2 regions of the Mesorhizobium sp. M0808 genome follow, and region 1 is predicted to be linked to the other one. Evidence: predicted binding sites of a transcription regulator. Region 1 holds the regulator's gene; the other holds the start of a gene.
What was found. Region 1 encodes PhoB, which activates phosphate uptake and scavenging genes when phosphate is short. Its sites were predicted from a motif close to TGTCATNNANCTGTCAT; they were not measured.
Positions count from the first base shown of each region.

Region 2: the regulator PhoB is predicted to act here: its motif matches at 6,997-7,013, upstream of NKI25_RS25610 (RNA degradosome polyphosphate kinase).

Region 1 is NZ_JAMYOX010000003.1:204,673-214,417, forward strand. Features, by position in the region: gene NKI25_RS06685 (ATP-binding cassette domain-containing protein) at 1-407, opposite strand, end outside; gene NKI25_RS06690 (sugar ABC transporter permease) at 485-1,849, opposite strand; gene xylF (D-xylose ABC transporter substrate-binding protein) at 1,992-3,032, opposite strand; gene NKI25_RS06700 (ROK family protein) at 3,319-4,563, shown strand; gene phoB (phosphate regulon transcriptional regulator PhoB) at 4,573-5,262, opposite strand; gene phoU (phosphate signaling complex protein PhoU) at 5,279-5,986, opposite strand; gene pstB (phosphate ABC transporter ATP-binding protein PstB) at 6,019-6,822, opposite strand; gene pstA (phosphate ABC transporter permease PstA) at 6,819-7,670, opposite strand; gene pstC (phosphate ABC transporter permease subunit PstC) at 7,674-8,663, opposite strand; gene pstS (phosphate ABC transporter substrate-binding protein PstS) at 8,723-9,745, opposite strand, start outside.
Region 2 is NZ_JAMYOX010000028.1:48,754-58,498, forward strand. Features, by position in the region: gene NKI25_RS25565 (amino acid ABC transporter permease) at 1-486, shown strand, start outside; gene NKI25_RS25570 (amino acid ABC transporter permease) at 491-1,648, shown strand; gene NKI25_RS25575 (amino acid ABC transporter ATP-binding protein) at 1,719-2,468, shown strand; partial or broken gene NKI25_RS25580 (HoxN/HupN/NixA family nickel/cobalt transporter) at 2,631-3,340, opposite strand; gene NKI25_RS25585 (cation diffusion facilitator family transporter) at 3,371-4,393, opposite strand; gene NKI25_RS25590 (metal-sensing transcriptional repressor) at 4,390-4,653, opposite strand; gene NKI25_RS25595 (TIGR02117 family protein) at 4,758-5,429, shown strand; gene NKI25_RS25600 (FAD-dependent monooxygenase) at 5,457-6,671, opposite strand; gene NKI25_RS25605 (zinc-finger domain-containing protein) at 6,691-6,936, opposite strand; gene NKI25_RS25610 (RNA degradosome polyphosphate kinase) at 7,086-9,287, shown strand; gene ppx (exopolyphosphatase) at 9,287-9,745, shown strand, end outside.

The DNA of each region.
Region 1 (9,745 bases):
TTGAGCCTGCCCATCACCTTGCGCGCCTCGGCCTCCATGGCGACGTCGTCGAGCGTACCCCAGCCGGTCATCAGCTCGCGGCCGAGAAACAGGTTGGCGGCCGCATCGACATTGTCGGCCAGCGCCAGCGTCTGGTAGATCGTCTCGATGCCGTACTTCTTGGCGTCGCGGGGATTGGAGATCGAAGCTTCCTCGCCGTTGACGAAAATCTGGCCCGCATCGCGCTTGTAGGCGCCGGACAGGATTTTTATCAACGTCGATTTGCCGGCACCGTTGTGACCGAGCAAAGCCATCACCTCGCCCGGGAAAAGGTCGACAGAGGCATCGTCGACGGCGCGAATGCCGCCGAAAGCGATGGAGATGTTGCGCATGTCGATCAGCGGCGTGGGAGCGGTTTTGTCTGCCATGCTCGTCCTTCCTCCCTATAGATCCTGCTTGAGCATCAAGTTGTACGAAAACCGGTTTCCACCTTGCGGGATCATGCTCAGACCCGTTTGCGATAGACGGTATCGAGCCACACCGCGACCACCAGCACGGCTCCGACAACGATGCTCTGCAGCGGCGAATCGATGCCGAGCAGCACCATACCGGACTGCAGCGACTGCATCAAAAGCGCGCCGAGCATGGCGCCGAGCACTGTGCCGGAGCCGCCGGCGAGCGACGTGCCGCCGATCACCGCCGCCGCGATGACCAGGAGCTCGTCCAGCGTGCCCAGCGCATTGGTCGACGAGTTCTGCCTGGCTGACGAGATCGCTGCGGCGATCGTCGCCAGCACGCCCATGATCATGAACACCTTCATGGTCACCCAGCGCGTGTTGATACCGGCAAGGTTGGCTGCTTCCGGATTGCCGCCGATGGCGAAGACATAGCGGCCGAAACGGGTACGCTTGGCGATGAAGGTCATGATCAGCCCTACGGCTACAGCCATCAGCACGGGTATGGCGATGCCATGGGCGATGAACAGCCCGCCTTCGGGAACGGTTATATTGTTGGCCGCCGCATATCTGTTCACGATGCCGACCGGCCAAGGATAGGAATTGGCAAGCCATATGGCGCCCATGATGACAAGGCAAGTGACGGCCCCGAGGAACGTCTCGGCCCAGATCGGGCGTAACGGGAAGCGGAACCGCTTGCGCTGCACCCGCCCGTTGAGCAGCATGAACACAACCGCCAGGCACGCGACAATTCCGACGATCCAGCTCCATCGCGCACCGATCGAACCCGTCGGTCCGCCGCCCATCAGCTGGAAAGTGGCATCCAGCGGCGCAATCGTCTGCCCACTGGCGACCCACCATGCGGCACCCCGCCAGACCAGAAGGCCGCCCAGCGTCACGATGAAGGCCGGCACCTCGAGATAAGCGATGATGTATCCCTGGAACGCTCCGATCAGAAGGCCAAGCGCGAGGCCGATGGCCAGCGCCAGGATCCAGATCCAGGGGTTGCCTAATTGCAGACCGACCATTCGCACCAGGAAATGCACCTGCGCAAAACCCATGACCACGCCGATCAGGCCTTCGGCGGAGCCGACCGACAGGTCGATATTGCGCATGACGATAACCAGCACCATTCCGGCGGCCATTATGGCCACGGCCGAAGTCTGCACCGACAGGTTCCAGAGATTGCGTGGCGTCAGGAAGGTCCGGCTGTCGAAGTCGAACGGATTGACGCCGAGCCGTACGCTAGAAATGACATGCAGGCCGACCCAGATGACCAGCAGCGCGCCGACCATGCCGAGCATGCGCGTGTCGAGTTCGGTTGCCTTGAGAAATCGGGCAACAATGCCGAGTTCGGATTCCCGTGCCCGGTCTGTCGTGCTGTCGACCGGCGTGTTGGACGTCGTGTCGGTCATGATGTTTCTCCCGCCGGGTTGCCGTCTGCCGCGGATGCCGGAAGCAGCCTAGAAGTTATCCGCCGGAAGCGGAAAAACAACTCTTGTTGGAAAAACGCCGCGGCGAGCGGCCGCGGCGTTCGGACTTTTCGGAAACGTCGGCTCAGTTGCAGACTGCAACAGCGCCAGCCGTCACCCCGGCGCAGACCTCTTCTTTCTTGATCCAGCCGGCGTCGATGACGACGTTGAGGTTGTCCTTGGTGATGGCGACCGGGGTCAGGAACAGCGACTTGACGGTATTGCCGCCGGGCGTGGTGAAATCCTTCACGCCGGCAATGTCGGTCATCTGCTTGCCGTCGGCCAGTTGCGAGGCGATCTCGGCGGCATTCTTGCCGAGCTCGCGCGCATCCTTCCACACCGACACGGTCTGTGTGCCGAGCGCGATGCGGTTCAGCGCGGCGTGGTCGCCGTCCTGGCCCGAAACCGGAACCGATCCGGCCAGCCCTTGCGCCGTCAGCGCGGCGACGACGCCGCCGGCAGTGCCGTCATTAGCGGCGACCACGGCATCGACCTTGTTGTCGTTGGCGGTCAGGAACTGTTCCATGTTCTTCTGAGCGTTGGCCGGCAGCCAGCCGTCCGTATAGGCCTCGCCGACATTCTTGATCTTGCCGCCGTCAATGGCCTCCTTCAGCACCTCCATCGAACCGGCAAACAGGAAATCGGCATTCGGATCGGAACCCGAACCCTTGATGAAGACGTAGTTGCCTTCCGGCTTCACCTTGAAGACTTCGCGGGCCTGCATGCGGCCGACTTCCTTGTTGTCGAAGGTCAGATAGAACACGTCCTTGTTCTCGATCAGCCGGTCATAGCCGACGACCGGGATGCCTTCGTCCAGTGCCTTCTGCACGGCCGGCCCGATGGCCGAGGCGTCCTGCGCCAGGATGATCAGTGCGCTGGCGCCCTGCGAGATCAGGCTCTCGACGTCGGTGAGCTGCTTGCCGGGGTTGGACTGTGCGTCGGCGGAAATATACTTGTCGCCTGCGGCCTCAATGGCCGCCTTCATTGCGGCCTCGTCGGTCTTCCAGCGCTCTTCCTGGAAGTTCGACCAGGAAACGCCGATGACCTTGTCTTTAGCCTGCGCCACCGACGCCAGCGCCAGCGTCATGGCGACACCCGCCAGAATGGCGGTCGTGAATTTCTTCATCATATCCTCCCTGCGCCGCGTACGGCGTGACCAATTGGCTCAAAGACCAGCTTAGAAGCTCTAATTTTTTCGAGCCTCGAAAAAATACTGGCCCGATCTCCGGCTGCTGTCAACATCGATTCTGATGGATTTTAATGACTCTGCGAGTTTTTTCGAGCGTCGGAATAAACGATGACAGCGCAACCTGCATCTGACACTATTTGCCTGCGTCCGACACTATTTGTCGGACATTACCGACGGCTTCCGGTTCATGAGCGGCCGCGGCAACCGGGAGGAAAGCAAAACAATGTCGGTCGGAATCCGCCATGACGATTTGCGCCGGCGCAACCGGGCGATGGTGATCTCGGCGGTGCGCCGGGCCGGCCAGCCATCGCGTACTGAGATCGCAGCTACTACCGGCCTCAGTCATTCGACCATATCGGCGATCTCTTCCGACCTGATACGGGAAGGCATCCTCGCCGAGAGCAAGGCAAGTGAGCCCGTTTCGTTGAAACGCGGTCGTCCGCAGGTCGGCCTCGCCCTCAACCCGGAAGCGGCGGCGGTGCTGACCGTGGTGTTGTCGCTGAATTTCCTGTCGGCCGCCATTATCGACTATACGGGACAGGTGGTCGCCGAGGAACAGCGCCGGCTGGACACGCTGACCATGCCGCGCGACGAGCTGATCCGTGAATGCATGGCCATCGTCCGGCGCCGGCTGCAGGATCCAGACCTTGACGTCCGCAGTGTCGCCCGCATCGCCCTGGCGATTCAGGGCATTACCGACTCCCCTGCACGCGCCATGCTGTGGTCGCCGATCACGCCGCAGACCGACATCGCCTTTGCCGACATGCTGGAGGACGAATTCGGCATCCCGGCAACGGTGGAGAACGACTGCAACATGATGGCGGTGGCTTTGCGCTGGCGCAATCCGGATCGCTATCGCGACGACTTCATCGCCATCCTGCTTTCGCATGGCATCGGCATGGGGCTGGTGCTGAAGGGCGAACTGTTCACCGGGACGCATTCCTCGGGTGGCGAATTTGGCCACATGATCCATCGTCCGGGCGGCGCGCTCTGCCGTTGCGGGCGGCGCGGCTGCATCGAGGCCTATGCCGGCAACTACGCCATCTGGCGCAACGCCAGGCAGATGAGCGAAGAAAGCGAACCGATCGCCGACGTCAGCGACGCCGACATGCGAGCACTGGCGGCCCGGGCGCGCGAGAAAGATGGGCCGGAACGCGAGGCCTACCGCAAGGCCGGCGAAGCGCTGGGTTTCGGTCTCGGCTCGCTGTTCGCGCTGATCGATCCGGCACCGGTCGCGATGGTCGGCGCCAGTGCCGCCGCCTTCGATCTGATCGAGCCGGCCTTGCGGAAGGCAATCGCCCAGACCGCCGGCGGCCAGCATTCGGGCTCGATCTCCTTCGATACAGAGCCGAACGAATTGCCGCTGATCCGCGAAGGCTGCGCGATGCGGGCGCTAAGCTTCGTCGACCAGGAGATTTTCGCGCCGGGCGCGCAAATGAGGCCCAGCGTCAGAAAGAACGTAGCCTGACCAGGCGGGTCAATCTTCCCTGATCGCATAGCCGGCACCGCGGATGGTGCGGATGACATCCGGCATCCGGCCGTTGTTGACGGCTTTGCGCAGCCGCCCGACATGCACGTCGACGGTGCGTTCGTCGATGTAGATTGTCTCGCCCCAGACATTATCGAGTAACTGGCTGCGCGAGAAGACACGGCCCGGATGCCGCATCATGAACTCGAGCAGCCGGAATTCGGTCGGCCCGAGCCTGATTTCGCTCTTCTTGCGATAGACCCTGTGCGATTCGCGATCGAGCACGATGTCGCCGACCTTCAGCACGCTGGACAGCACTTCCGGCTTGGCGCGCCGCAGCAGCGCCTTGACCCTGGCCATGAATTCCGGTGTCGAAAACGGTTTGACCAGATAGTCGTCGGCGCCGGTCGAAAGCCCGCGCACCCGGTCGCTCTCCTCGCCGCGCGCGGTCAGCATGATGATCGGCAGCCGCTCGGTTTCGGGGCGCACCCGCAACCGACGACAGAGCTCGATGCCGGAAACCGCTGGTATCATCCAGTCGAGCACCAAAAGGTCGGGCACATTCTCCTGCAAACGGATCTCGGCTTCGTCGCCGCGTGTCACCACCTCGACCTGGTAGCCTTCGGATTCGAGATTGTAGCGGAGCAGCACACCCAATGGCTCCTCGTCCTCCACCACCATTATGCGTGGTGCGATCATCGGCTGGGCACCCCCATCATGTCACCGGTGCGGACATTGTCGTTTCGTCCTGCTTCGGACGATTGACCGGCAATTGCTCGCCGGTCAGCACATAATACGCATTTTCGGCGATGTTGGTGACATGGTCGCCGATCCGCTCCAGATTCTTGGCGCAGAACAGCAGGTGCGTGCAAGCGGTGATGTTGCGCGGATCTTCCATCATGTAGGTCAACAGCTCGCGGAACACGGACGTGTATTTGACGTCGATGCGCTCGTCGGCGGCACGCAGCTTGGCCAACGCGGCCGCATCGCCTGCAGCATATTCCTCGATGACACCCTGCACCTGGATGAGAACCAGCTGCGCCATCGCGTCGATGGAATGCGACAGGTCCCGCGGCGTGGCGCTGAGGCCGACCGCACTCACGCGCTTGGCGATATTCTTGGCAAGGTCGCCGATGCGTTCGAGGTCGCCCGCCATGCGGATCGCTCCGACCACATGGCGAAGATCGTGGGCCATCGGCTGGCGTTTGGCGATCAGGGTGATGGCGCGGTCGTCCAGTTCGCGTTGACGCGCATCCATGATGGCGTCGTCGGAAACGACGCGTTGCGCCAGCACGTTGTCGGAATTCAACAGGGCCTTGGTCGCCCCGCCGACCATCGAACCGGCGAGGTCGGCCATGTCGCGGATCAGCTTGCTGATCTGCTCGAGATCCTCGTCGAAAGAAGCGACTGTGTGTTCGCCCATGGTCCTGTCCTCATATGCATGATCGGAACGGCTCAGCCGAAGCGGCCAGTGATGTAGTCCTGCGTGCGCTTCTCGCGGGGCGACGTGAAGATCTTCTCGGTCCGGTCGAACTCGACCAGTTCACCCAGATACATGAAGGCGGTCTGGCGCGACACGCGAGCCGCCTGCTGCATGTTGTGGGTGACGATGACGATCGTATAGTCGGCTTGCAATTCGTCGATCAGTTCCTCGATCTTGGCAGTCGACAGCGGGTCGAGGGCCGAAGCCGGTTCGTCGAGCAGAATGACTTCCGGCTTCACGGCCACGGTGCGGGCGATACAGAGCCGCTGCTGCTGGCCGCCGGACAGGCTCAAGCCGCTGGCGTTGAGCTTGTCCTTGACCTCGCTCCACAGCGCGGCGCGCTTCAACGCCTGTTCGACGCGGCCGTCCATCTCGGACTTGCCGAGGTTCTCGTAGAGCCTGGCGCCGAAGGCGATGTTCTCGTAGATCGACATCGGGAACGGCGTCGGCTTCTGGAACACCATGCCGATCTTGGTCCTGAGGAGGTTGAGATCCTGCGACCGGTCGAGAATGTTCTTGCCGTCGAGCAGCACCTGGCCCTCGGCCGTCTGTTTTGGGTAGAGCTCATAGATGCGGTTGAACACACGCAGCAGCGTCGATTTCCCGCACCCCGAAGGGCCGATGAAGGCCGTGACACTGCGCTCAGGCAGTGACAGGCTGATGTCCTTCAGCGCCTTGCTCTGGCCGTAGTAGAAGTTGAGATTCTTGACCTCGATCTTCGTCTTCTCGACGACCGTTTCGGCCATCGTCATGTCTGGGGACAACATCTGTGTCATCTGTCCTCTCTGCGTCCGGTAAGGCTGCGGGCGAGGATGCTCAAGCCCAGAACCGTCAGGGTGATTATGAGTGCGCCGGTCCACGCCAGTTGCTGCCATTCCTCGTAAGGGCTGAGAGCGAACTGGAAGATGGTCACCGGCAGGCTGGCCATCGGCGCGTTGATATTGCTGCTCCAGAACTGGTTGTTGAGCGCGGTGAAGAGCAGCGGCGCCGTCTCGCCGGAAATGCGTGCTATCGCCAGCAATATGCCGGTGACGATGCCGGACAATGCGGCGCGGTAGGCGACCGAACGGATCACCACCCAGCGTGGCGCGCCGATCGCGGCACCGGCTTCACGCAACGCGTTCGGCACCAGGTTGAGCATGTCTTCAGTGGTGCGCACGACCACCGGAATGACCAGGATGGCAAGCGCAACGGCGCCGGCAATGGCCGAGAAATGTCCCATTGGCCGCACCATCAGCTCATAGACAAACAAGCCGATGATGATCGACGGCGCCGACAACAGGATGTCGTTGATGAAGCGGACGACGGTGGTGATGCGCGAAAAGCGTCCATACTCGGCCATGTAGGTTCCCGCCAGCACGCCGATCGGCGTGCCGACGACAACGGCGATGATCGTCATCAGCAGGCTGCCCGCGATGGCATTGAGCAGGCCGCCGGCCTCGCCCGGTGGTGGCGTCATCTCGGTGAAGACCGCGAGCGAAAGCCCGGCTGTGCCCTTATAGACCAGTGCGCCGAGAATGAGCGCCAGCCAGGCAAGCCCGATGCCGGCGGCGACGACGCAAAGCGCCATCATCACCGAATTCCTGGCTTTGCGGCGGCTGTGGAGCGATGAGGATGTCGACATCGGTCAGGCTCCCGTACGGGCGTCGATCCGCATCAACATATAGCGGGCGGCGGCAAGGATCAGGAAGGTGATAACGAAGAGGATCAGGCCGAGCGAAACCAGCGAGGAGGTGTAGAGGTCGCCGTCGGCCTCGGTGAATTCATTGGCGATGGTCGCCGAGATCGTCGTGCCCGGCGCGAACAGGGAGGCACTGATGCGGTGGGCGTTGCCGATGACGAAGGTCACCGCCATGGTCTCGCCGAGCGCCCGGCCCAGGCCAAGCATGACGCCGCCCATGATGCCGATGCGGGTATAGGGAATGACCACGCGCCGGGTCACTTCCCAGGTCGTGCAACCGATGCCATAGGCCGATTCCTTCAGCACCGCCGGCACCGTATCGAAGACGTCTTTGGTGATCGAGGTGATGAAGGGCAGCACCATGATGGCAAGGATCAGCGCCGAGGTCAGAAGGCCGATGCCGTAAGGAGGGCCGGCGAAAAGGCTGGATAGTCCCGGCACGCCGTGGAAGACGTTGATGATGAAGGGCTGTATCGCCGTCTGCAGGAACGGCGCGAACACGAACAGGCCCCAGATGCCGTAGATGATCGAAGGAATGCCGGCCAACAGCTCGACCGCTATGCCGATCGGGCGCCTGAGCGGGCGCGGGCAGAGCTCGGTGAGAAAGACTGCAATGCCGATGCCGATCGGAACCGCGATCAGGATGGCGATGGCCGCCGTGACCAGGGTGCCGTAGATCGGCGCCAGTGCGCCAAATTTTTCCGTGACCGGATTCCAGCTTTCAGTCGTCAGGAAGGAGAAACCGAAGGACGACAGCGCCTGCCACGAGCCGGCAAACAGCGAGATCGCGACACCGCCGAGGATGACCAGCACAAGAATTGCGGAAGCGCGGGTGAGTCCGCGGAATATGGCATCGGTGAGCGCGAAGCGCCGCACCGTAGCTTCCCTGGCCCGGGCTGCTGCAGATGATGGCATGGCATCGGAAGCGATGGTCATTGGGTCCTCGCGATTAAAGGCAACAGGGAGGGCGCCGTCGACGCCCTCCCTGGAGGAGATTACATAGCCGAGTAGAGCGGCTTGCCGTCGTCGCCGACAACTTCCTTGGCCCACATGGCCTTGACGCTCTCGACCACCTTGTCGGGCATCGGAACGTAGTCCAGCTCGCCGGCCATCTCGTCGCCCTTGTCGTATGCCCAGGCGAAGAATTTGAGCGCTTCGCCGGTGGTCGCGGCATCATCCGGCTTCTTGTAGAGCAGGATCCACGTTGCCGCCGTCATCGGCCAGGACTCGGCGCCCGGCTCGTTGGCGAGGATGACGCCATAGCCCGGCTGCGAGCTCCAGTCGGCATTGGCCGCTGCCGCAGAGAACGCCGCCGTGGCGGGCTCGACCTTCTTGCCGTCCTTGTTGATCATATCGGTGTGGGTGAGCTTGTTCTGCTTGGCGTAGGCATATTCGACATAACCGATCGCGCCGCCGGTCTGGGAGACGTTGTTGGCAACGCCCTCATTGCCCTTGGCGCCGATGCCGACCGGCCATTCCACGGCCTTGTCGACGCCGACCTTTTCTTTCCAGTCCGCGCTGACGTCGCCGAGGTAATAGGTGAAGTTGAACGTCGTGCCCGAACCATCGGAACGGTGAACGACCGCGATCGCCTGCGAAGGCAGCTTGACGTCGGGATTAAGCTTCTTGATCGCTTCGTCATCCCAGCTCGTGATCTTGCCGAGGAAGATGTCGGCCAGCGTCGGGCCGTCGAGAACCAACTCGCCCGGCTTGATGCCTTCGAGATTGACGACGGGAACGATGCCGCCCATCACCATCGGGAATTGAGCCAGTCCGGACGCTTCAAGCTCGTCGCCCTTGAGCGGCGCATCCGAAGCGCCGAAGGTAACGGTCTTGGCTTTGATCTGCTTGATGCCGCCGCCGGAACCGATCGACTGGTAGTTAAGGCCAATGCCGGTGTCTTTCTTGTAGGTGTCGGCCCACTTCGCATAGATCGGGTAGGGGAAGGTGGCGCCGGCGCCGGAGATGTCCGCGGCGAGCGCGGCGGACAGGGTGAGGGTGGTCGTCGCCGCAGCCAT
Region 2 (9,745 bases), on a different contig from region 1:
TACGCGCTGAGCGGCTTTCCTCTGAGCTTCGAATTCCCGAAACAATCGACTTTCAACCTGGTCGGTGGCTTTCAGGTCAGACCGGAGTTCCTGTCACTCTATCTGGCGTTGTCCTGCTATACGGCCGCCTTCATCGCCGAGATCGTGCGCGCCGGCATCAGGGGCGTCAGCACGGGCCAGACCGAGGCGGCCGCGGCACTCGGGCTGCGCTCGGGATCGATCCTCAGGCTTGTCGTCGTGCCGCAGGCGATGCGCATCGTTATTCCGCCGCTGACCAGCCAGTATCTGAACCTGACCAAGAACTCTTCGCTCGCCATCGCCATCGGCTATCCGGACCTGACGGCGACTGCCGGCACTGTCTTGAACCAGACCGGGCAGGCGGTCGAAGGCGTGGTGATCATGATGGCTGTCTATCTCGCGCTCAGCCTGATCACGTCGGCGATCATGAACGTCGTCAATGCCAGGATGGCGCTGGTGGAGAGGTAGGGCCATGCAGGAACACGACATGTCCTGGGTGCGGACGGAGATGACGCTGGCGCAGCCGGCGCCGTCGAGCGAGCGTGGCCTCACCGCCTGGATCCGCAAGAACCTGATTGCCACCACGGGCGACACCATCTTGACCATCGTCGGCATCGCGCTGGTTGCCATGATCCTGCCGCAGATCGTCAATTGGGCTTTCATCAACGCCCAGTGGACGGGACCGGACCGCACGGTCTGCGCCACCGTGGCGCAGGGCGGCATCCAGTCGGACGGCTGGACCGGCGCCTGCTGGGCTTTCGTCAACGCCAAGTTCGGCCAGTTCATGTTCGGCACCTATCCTGTCGAGGAGCGTTGGCGGCCGATCGTGGTGGCCATCCTGTTCGTGGCACTGCTGGTGCCTTTGCTCATACCGCGCGTACCGCGCAAAGGGCTGAACGCCATTCTTCTCTTCCTGGCGCTGCCGGTCGTCGCCTTCGTTCTGCTGGTCGGCGGCATGTTCGGCCTGCCGCATGTCGAGACGTCGCGTTGGGGTGGGCTGCTGGTGACGCTCAGCCTGTCCTTCGTCGGCATTGCCGTGTCGCTGCCGATCGGCATCGTGCTGGCGCTCGGCCGGCGCTCGAACATGCCGATCGTCAAGCTGCTGTGCGTGATCTTCATCGAGACGGTACGCGGCATCCCGCTGATTACGGTGCTGTTCTTTGCCAGCGTGATGCTGCCGCTGTTCCTGCCGGCCGGCGTCAGCTTCGACAAGTTCCTGCGCGCGCTGATCGGCGTGTCGCTGTTTGCCGCCGCCTACATGGCCGAAGTGGTGCGCGGCGGCCTGCAGGCGATCCCCAAAGGCCAGTATGAGGGCGCCGATTCGCTCGGCCTCAGCTACTGGCAGAAGATGGGTCTGGTCGTCATGCCGCAGGCGCTGAAGCTGGTCATTCCCGGCATCGTCAACACCTTCATCGGCATGTTCAAGGACACCAGCCTGGTCATCGTCATCTCGATGTTCGACCTCCTCGGCATCGTCAAGCAGAACTTCTCCGACGCCAATTGGGCGACGCCGCAGACGGCCAGATCCGGCCTGGTGTTCGCGGCCTTCATCTTCTGGCTGTTCTGTTTCGGCATGTCGCGCTATTCAATGTACACGGAACGCCGTCTCGACACCGGCCACAAACGCTAAAAAAGGGGACCTTGTCATGGCCATAGAAAACGCCGTCAGCGCGGAAGAGATCAAGGTCAATGCCGCCAAGATGCACATTTCCACCACCGATGTCGCCATCGACATCATTGCCATGCACAAATGGTACGGCGAATTCCATGTGCTGAAGGACATCAATCTAAAGGTGATGCGCGGCGAGCGCATCGTCATCTGCGGCCCGTCGGGCTCCGGCAAATCGACGATGATCCGCTGCATCAACCGACTGGAGGAACACCAGAAGGGCAAGATCATAGTCGACGGCAAGGAACTGACCAACGATCTGAAGAAGATCGACGAGGTGCGCCGCGAGGTCGGCATGGTGTTCCAGCACTTCAACCTGTTCCCGCATCTGACCATTCTGGAAAATTGCACGCTGGCGCCGATCTGGGTGCGCAAGATGCCGCGGAAACAGGCCGAGGAAATCGCCATGCATTTCCTCACGCGCGTCAAGATCCCGGAACAGGCCAACAAATATCCCGGCCAGCTTTCCGGCGGCCAGCAACAGCGCGTGGCGATCGCCCGCTCGCTGTGCATGAACCCGCGCATCATGCTGTTCGACGAGCCGACCTCGGCTCTCGACCCGGAAATGATCAAGGAAGTGCTGGAGACGATGGTCGGGCTGGCCGAGGAAGGCATGACCATGCTCTGCGTCACCCACGAAATGGGCTTTGCGCGCAAAGTCGCCAACCGGGTGATCTTTATGGATCAGGGTCAGATCGTCGAGCAGAACACGCCGGCCGAGTTCTTCGACCACCCGCGCCATGAGCGCACGAAGCTGTTCCTGTCGCAGATCCTGCACTGATCCTGTACGCCGGTTCGGGACAAGACCGGCGGACCGGGCTCTCTGTCTTGCTGGCTTCGCGCGTATTCGACGAGCGCTGACCGTGCGCCCGGCGTCGCCTAGGCTCGTTCCAGCCGGTGCACCGGCCCGGACGCCATGCAGTGGCTGGGGCCAAATTTTCTCTCAAGCTGAGGTGATCTGCCAGACAGCGACGCCGGCAAGGGCGAGACCGGCGGCGCCCTCGATGGCCCGGGAGATGGTTTCGAACAGCCGTGGCTGGCGCGCGAAAAACTGTACAAGCCGTTCCCGAAACACGATCGACAACACGGCGACGCAGGACAGCGTCAGCGCCACGCCGACCATCATGGTGATGGCAAACAGGACGCCCGCTGCCGGAACACCCCTGGACATCGCGAAAGTCATCGCGAAAAGCGTAAGCGTGGGATCAGGCCTGCCATGACGCCGACAGCCTCGCCCTCGTGCCTGTGGTGATGGCTGTGGCTCAAAGCGCGCCAGAGCATCCAGACGCCAATGAGGCCGAGCAGCCCGCGACTGATGTGCTCCAGAAGCGGAGCGCGGCCGACGCTGCCCAATGCTATTGAGACCAGTGGCAGCGAGAGAGCCGCAATCAGAACGGCAATCGTCACATGCGTGAACGATAGCGTGATAGATACGAGCAGACCACGCGAGACCTTCGCATCCGAACCGGCAAGATAAGTCGCCAGGACGGCCTTGCTGTGCCCCGGCGTCAGCGCATGGGCAGCCCCGAACACGACGCCCATCGGCAGGAAGGCCACGAACGCCAGCCAATTGCCTCCGGCCGCAAGCAGCTTGATCTGTTCGCCGAGCGTCAGATAGATCGTGCGCTGAAATTCGACGAGCGTCTGGAACATCGGACGAGACTAGCAGAAAATCGGCGAGCGTCAGTGCATGTGGCCGTGGTCATGCGTGTGCTCGTGAGGATGGTCGTTCTCTCCACGTTCCGTTGAAAACCGCACATTCGCCTCAGCCAGGGCCGGCATATGCTGGGATAGTTCGTCCTTCAGCGCTGCGGCGATCTTGTTCGCCGCCGACAGCGGCAGGGTTCCGTCCGCGGCAATTGCGATGTCGGCGTGCAATCTATGACCGATCCAGCGCGCCTTGGCATCGACAATGCGCGCGCCCGGAACATGCTCGGCGGCATGTCGGATTTCGTCCATCACACCGGGTTCGATTCCATCCAGCATGCGGGTCAGCACCGAGCGGGCCGATTGCCAGACGATACCGAAGATCGCAATCGTGATCAGCAGACCGACGATCGGATCGGCCAAGGAAAAGCCGAACCAAACGCCGATGGCTCCGATGACCACGGCAAGGCTGGTAAGTCCATCTGTGCGGGCGTGGTAGCCGTCGGCAATCAGTGCCGCGCTGTTGATTTCGCGACCGACGCGGATACGGAACACGGCAACCGCCTCGTTGCCGAGGAAGCCGACAATACCCGCCGCAGTCAGCCAGCCCAGGTGTGTCACCACTTGTGGATTGATCAGCCTGTCGATGGCTTGGTAGGCAGCGACTACAGCGCTGAACAGGATGATGAGCACGATGATGATGCCGGCCAGATCCTCGACCCGGCCCAAGCCATAGGTGAAGATCCGCGACGGCTTGCGCCGCGCCAGCACGAACGCAATCCATAGCGGGATCGCCGTGGTCGCATCGCCGATGTTATGGATCGTATCGGCCAGCAATGCCACGCTCCCCGACAACGCAACCACGACCATCTGCAATGCCGCGGTGATGGCCAGGATCACGAACGACCATTTGATTGCCCAGATGCCCCGGTCGGTGGTGGCAATTGTCGCGTCGATGACGCCATGGCTGTGACCGTGCGGACCGTGACCGCCGTGATGATGTGCGGCGTGCGAGCCGAGCCCGAGCCATTCCAGAATGGGGGCTACGATGGAATTCATAGATATTTCGCCAGCTGCTTGAGTTCCGCCAGCGAGTTGCCGCCGGTTTCGACGCTGTCCGTCAGGCAATGCTCGATGTGATCGTTGATCAGCTCGCGCTTGGCGCTGCTGATGGCCCTTTCGACGGCATGAAGCTGCTGCGCCAGGTCAACGCAAGGGCGATGCGCCTCGATCATCGCCAGCACCGCCGCAAGGTGGCCTTGCGCGCGCTTCAGGCGCTTTATGATGGAAGGATGCGAGGCGTGGAGGTGATCTGACATGCTTGAGCGTATCCTCCCGGGGAGGATACGCGTCAAGCTCTAAGTCAGCTGTGCACCTTTCGGAGGGGCTTCACCTTGAGCATGGCTTGTTCTATGCCTTTCCCATGAAGAAGCTTGCCCGTTTTCTTGGCCTGCTGGTCGTTGCAGCAGTCCTTGCGGTGGCGCTGGGCACGCTGCTGCCGCGCCCGCTCTGGCCGGCGGCCGTTGCCGATCCGATCGGCACAAGCCACCGTATCCTGGTGCTGCAAAATCCGATCCACACCGACATCGCCATCCCGGTCGACGACGATGTGCGCCGGCGCTTCCATTTCCTGGTCGATGCCGGCATTCCAGCAGACGTGGCGGAGGTCCGCTACATCGTCTTCGGCTGGGGCGGCCGCGCCTTCTATCTGGAGACGCCGACCTGGTCGGAGCTGAAGGCGGTGCCGGTGATGAAGGCGCTGACGGTCGATGCCTCGGCAATGCATGTCGACATTTCCGTCGACATCGCCGAGCCGCATCGCGACGTCGCCGGCTTCGACATCGGCGAGGAGCGGTTTACGGCGCTGCTCGATTACATTGCGGCAAGCTTCCGGCAGGGGCCGAACGGGGCCATCCCGATCGAGAGTGCGGCCTATTCCCGCTTCGATCGGTTCTTCGAAGCCAATGGTCATTTCAACGCGCTGATCGGCTGCAACACCTGGACGGCGGCGGCATTGCGCACGGCCGGGCTGCGCACCGGCTGGTGGAATCCGCTGCCGGCCTCGCTCGGCCTGTCGATGCGGCTTTACAATTGACAAGGCGACTTAGGACCGCCGAGCGTCCTACGCCCACCAACCATAGAGCCAGTCGAGATCGGCGGCGAGCTTTTCGGGCGAGCGCATCGCCAGGAACAGGTTGCGGGCCATCGCCACCGGCCCGGCCGCATGCCAGGCGAGGCGGTTGATGGCGCCGCGGCGGGCGACCTGGGCGACGCGCGGCCGCCGCGCCTGTTCCCAGGCGGCAAGCGCCCCCTCAAGATCGGCTGTGGAGGCCGCAACGAAGCCGGCAAGCGTCGCCGCGTCCTCGATCGCCATCGCCGCGCCCTGTGCGGCAAACGGCGTCATCGCGTGCGCCGCATCGCCGATCAGCGCGATGCCTTCCGGCGTCGTCCATCGCCGCTGCTCGACGGTGTGGATCGGCCATGCCATCCACGGCGCCGCCTCGCTCGCCAGACGGACCAGCGCCGGCGCGGTACCGCGCATGGCGCTGGCGAGGCTGGCGGGGTTGGCATGCCCCGACCAGCCCTCGGCGATGCGCTCGCCCCCAGTGAAGGCGGCGAGGTTGAAGGCAGTGCCACGACTGACCGGATAGGCGACCATATGGAAGCCGGGATAGAGGAATGCAGTAACGCAATCGGGCGCACCGATCGCTGCAAAGGTTTGTCCGGCGGGGCTGTCGGCGGCCACCGTGGCGCGCCAGGCAAGCTCGCCCGAAAACCGGCTTCTCCGGAAATCGGCTGCGTTGCGGGCAAGCGTTTCTCGCACCCACGACCAGACGCCATCGGCGCCGATCAGCAGACAGCCAGCCTCGACCGTGTCGCCATCAGCCGATGCAGTGACGGTAACACCTTTCGATCCGGCTGCGATGTCGGTCACCCGCGCGCCGGCGAGCAGATCGATACCGGGCTGCTCCGAAACTCGCTGCATCAGCGCTGACTGCAGATCCGCGCGGTGGGCAACGAGATAGGGCGCTCCCCAGCGCGTTTCGGCCGCCTGGCCAAGCGGTACGCGCGCCAGCTTGCGCAGCGTGGCGGCATCCTTGAGCACGACCGCCTCCGGCCGCACCGCCGTCGCCAGCAGCCGATCGAGTACGCCGAGCTGCCGTAGGATGCGCGTCGCGTTGGGCGAAAGCTGGATACCGGCGCCGGCAGCCTCGAGGTGCTGCGCCTGTTCGAACAGTTTTATCCGATAGCCGCGCTCGGCGAAGGCCAGTGCCGCGGTCAGCCCGGCGACGCCCGCCCCGGCGATGACCACCTGCCGGGACTGCGTTTCCTGCATCAGGTTTGTCGCGGAAGAATCAGGCGGCCTGGTCGATATAAAGGCAGCCCGGCGGCTGCGTTTCCAACGCCTTCAGCTTCGGCGAATAGCGATAGAGCGTCGAGCAATACGGGCAGACTTTTTCATTGTCGTCGCCCATGTCGAGAAATACATGGGGGTGGTCGAAAGGCGGATTGGCGCCGGTGCACATGAATTCCTTGACGCCGATGTCGATTGCCGGATAGCCCGCATCGTTCTGGAAATGGGGAATGGAACCGCCTGCCATCGTCGTCTCCTGATCTTGTCGATTGCATCTGGATCATAACCCGTCTCTTTGCAAGATCGATGAAATGAAACTGTCGCAAAAGCCTGTCAGAGGATAAGTTAAGCCGGTTAAGGCTATGGTCGTCGAACGGTGTGGGAAGAGCGGAAACCATGAACGAACTGAAGCCGGTGCAGAACGAATTCATCACCGTCGAGGCGGCGAGCCGCGAAGGCGGCAATCCCGACCGCTTCGTCAACCGCGAGTTTTCCTGGCTGCAATTCAACCGGCGCGTGCTCGAAGAGTCGCTGAACGCCAATCATCCGCTGCTCGAGCGTGTTCGCTTCCTGTCGATATCGGCCGCCAACCTCGACGAGTTCTTCATGGTCCGCGTTGCGGGTCTTGCCGGCCAGGTGCGCGAGGGCATCGTGCTGAAGAGCCCGGACGGACGCACGCCCGAGCAGCAGCTTGAACAATTGCTGCGCGAGGTCGAGCGCCTGCAGGAGGACCAGCAGAAAAGCCTTTCGGCGCTGATGCTGCTGCTCGACAAGGAAGGCATCGAGAGCATCACCCGCGATGCGCTGAGCAAGGACGAGAAGATCTGGCTCGAGGACCATTTCCAGGAGCAGGTATTTCCGGTGCTGACGCCGCTGTCGATCGACCCGGCGCATCCGTTCCCGTTCATTCCCAATCTCGGTTTCTCGATGGCGTTGCAATTGCGCCACCGTAAGAACGGCGAGGAAATGAGCGCGCTTTTGCGCCTGCCGGTGGCGCTGAGGCGCTTCATCCGCTTGCCGGATCGCAAGCGCCATGTCCGCTTCATCCCGCTCGAGGAGGCGGTCGGTCTTTATATCGGCAAGCTGTTCCCGGGCTACGAGGTCAAGGGTTCCGGCACGTTCCGCATCATCCGCGACAGCGATATCGAGGTCGAGGAAGAATCCGAGGATCTGGTGCGCCTGTTCGAGACGGCGCTGAAGCGGCGGCGCCGCGGCTCGGTTATCCGGATCGAATTCGACCGGCTGATGCCGCCCGAACTGCGCGACTTCGTCGCCGGCGAGCTTGGCGTTTCGGCAAGCCGCATCAGCGTGCTCACCGGTCCGCTGGCGCTCAGCCAGATCTCGGAGATCGTCGCCGTCGCCCGCGACGATCTGAAGTTCACGCCCTACAATCCGCGCTTCCCCGAGCGCATCCGCGAGCATGGCGGCGATTGTTTTGCGGCGATCCGCGAGAAGGACATCATCGTCCACCACCCCTACGAATCCTTCGACGTCGTGGTGCAGTTCCTGCGCCAGGCAATGGCCGATCCGGAAGTGGTGGCGATCAAGCAGACGCTCTATCGCACCTCCAACGACAGCCCGATCGTGCGCGCTCTGGTCGACGCCGCCGAGGCCGGCAAGTCGGTGACCGCGCTGGTCGAGCTCAAGGCGCGCTTCGACGAGGAGGCCAACATCCGCTGGGCCCGCGACCTCGAGCGCGCCGGCGTCCAGGTCGTCTTCGGCTTCCTCGAACTGAAGACCCATTCGAAAATGTCGCTGGTCGTGCGCCGTGAGGATGGCAGGCTGCGCAATTACGTGCATCTCGGCACCGGCAACTACCACCCGGTCACCGCGCGCATCTACACCGACCTGTCCTTCTTCACCACGGCCCCGACGATCGCGCGCGATGTCGCCCAGCTGTTCAACTTCATCACCGGCTATGCCGAGCCGGCCGAGCAGATGCGGCTGGCCATATCGCCGTTCACGCTGCGCGACCGCATCCTCAAGCACATTTCGGACGAGATCAGTCACGCGCTGGAGGGCAGGCCCGCCCGCATCTGGATGAAGATGAACGCCTTGGTCGACCCGATCATCATCGATGCCCTCTATGATGCCAGCCGCGCCGGCGTCGAGATCGATCTCGTCGTGCGCGGCATCTGCTGCCTGAGGCCGCAGGTGCCCGGCCTGTCGGAGAACATAAGGGTGAAATCGATCGTCGGCCGTTTCCTCGAACACAGCCGCATCTATTGCTTCGGCAACGGCCACGGCCTGCCCTCGGACGGGGCGATCGTCTACATCTCCTCGGCCGATCTGATGCCGCGCAATCTCGACCGCCGTGTCGAGACCATGGTGCCGATCACCAATCCAACTGTGCACGAACAGGTGCTCGGCCAGATCATGCTCGGCAACATCATGGACAACCAGCAAAGTTTCGACGTATTGGCTGACGGAACCTCCCGGCGCGTCGTGCTGGAGGAGGGCGAGGAACCGTTCAACGCGCAGGAATATTTCATGACGAATCCGAGCCTGTCCGGACGGGGCGATGCGTTGAAGTCGCATGCGCCCAAGCGCATCGCGCAGTTCAAGCGCCGCAAGAAACAGAACGCAGCGACGGGCTGATGATTTCAGCGTCCCAGGGCCGGCTCCAGGACCGCCGACCGCTGTCCATCATCGATATCGGATCGAACTCGATCCGTCTTGTCATCTATGAGGGGCTGGCGCGCTCGCCGACCTTGCTGTTCAATGAAAAGATGCTGGCCGGCCTCGGCCGCGGCATCGTTTCGACCGGAAAGCTCGATCCCGAGGCGGTGACGCGCTCGATGGAAGAGTTCCGCCGTTTCCGCGCGCTCTCCGACCAGGCCGGCGCCGAGCGCATGTATGTGCTGGCGACCGCCGCCGCCCGCGAGGCGGTCAACGGCCCCGACTTCATCCACCGCGCTGAGGATGTGCTCAAAACCGAGATCCAGGTGCTGAGCGGCCGCGAGGAAGCCCATTATTCGGCGCTCGGCGTCATCTCCGGTTTCCATCCGGCCAACGGCATCGCCGGCGATCTTGGCGGCGGCAGCCTCGAGCTGATC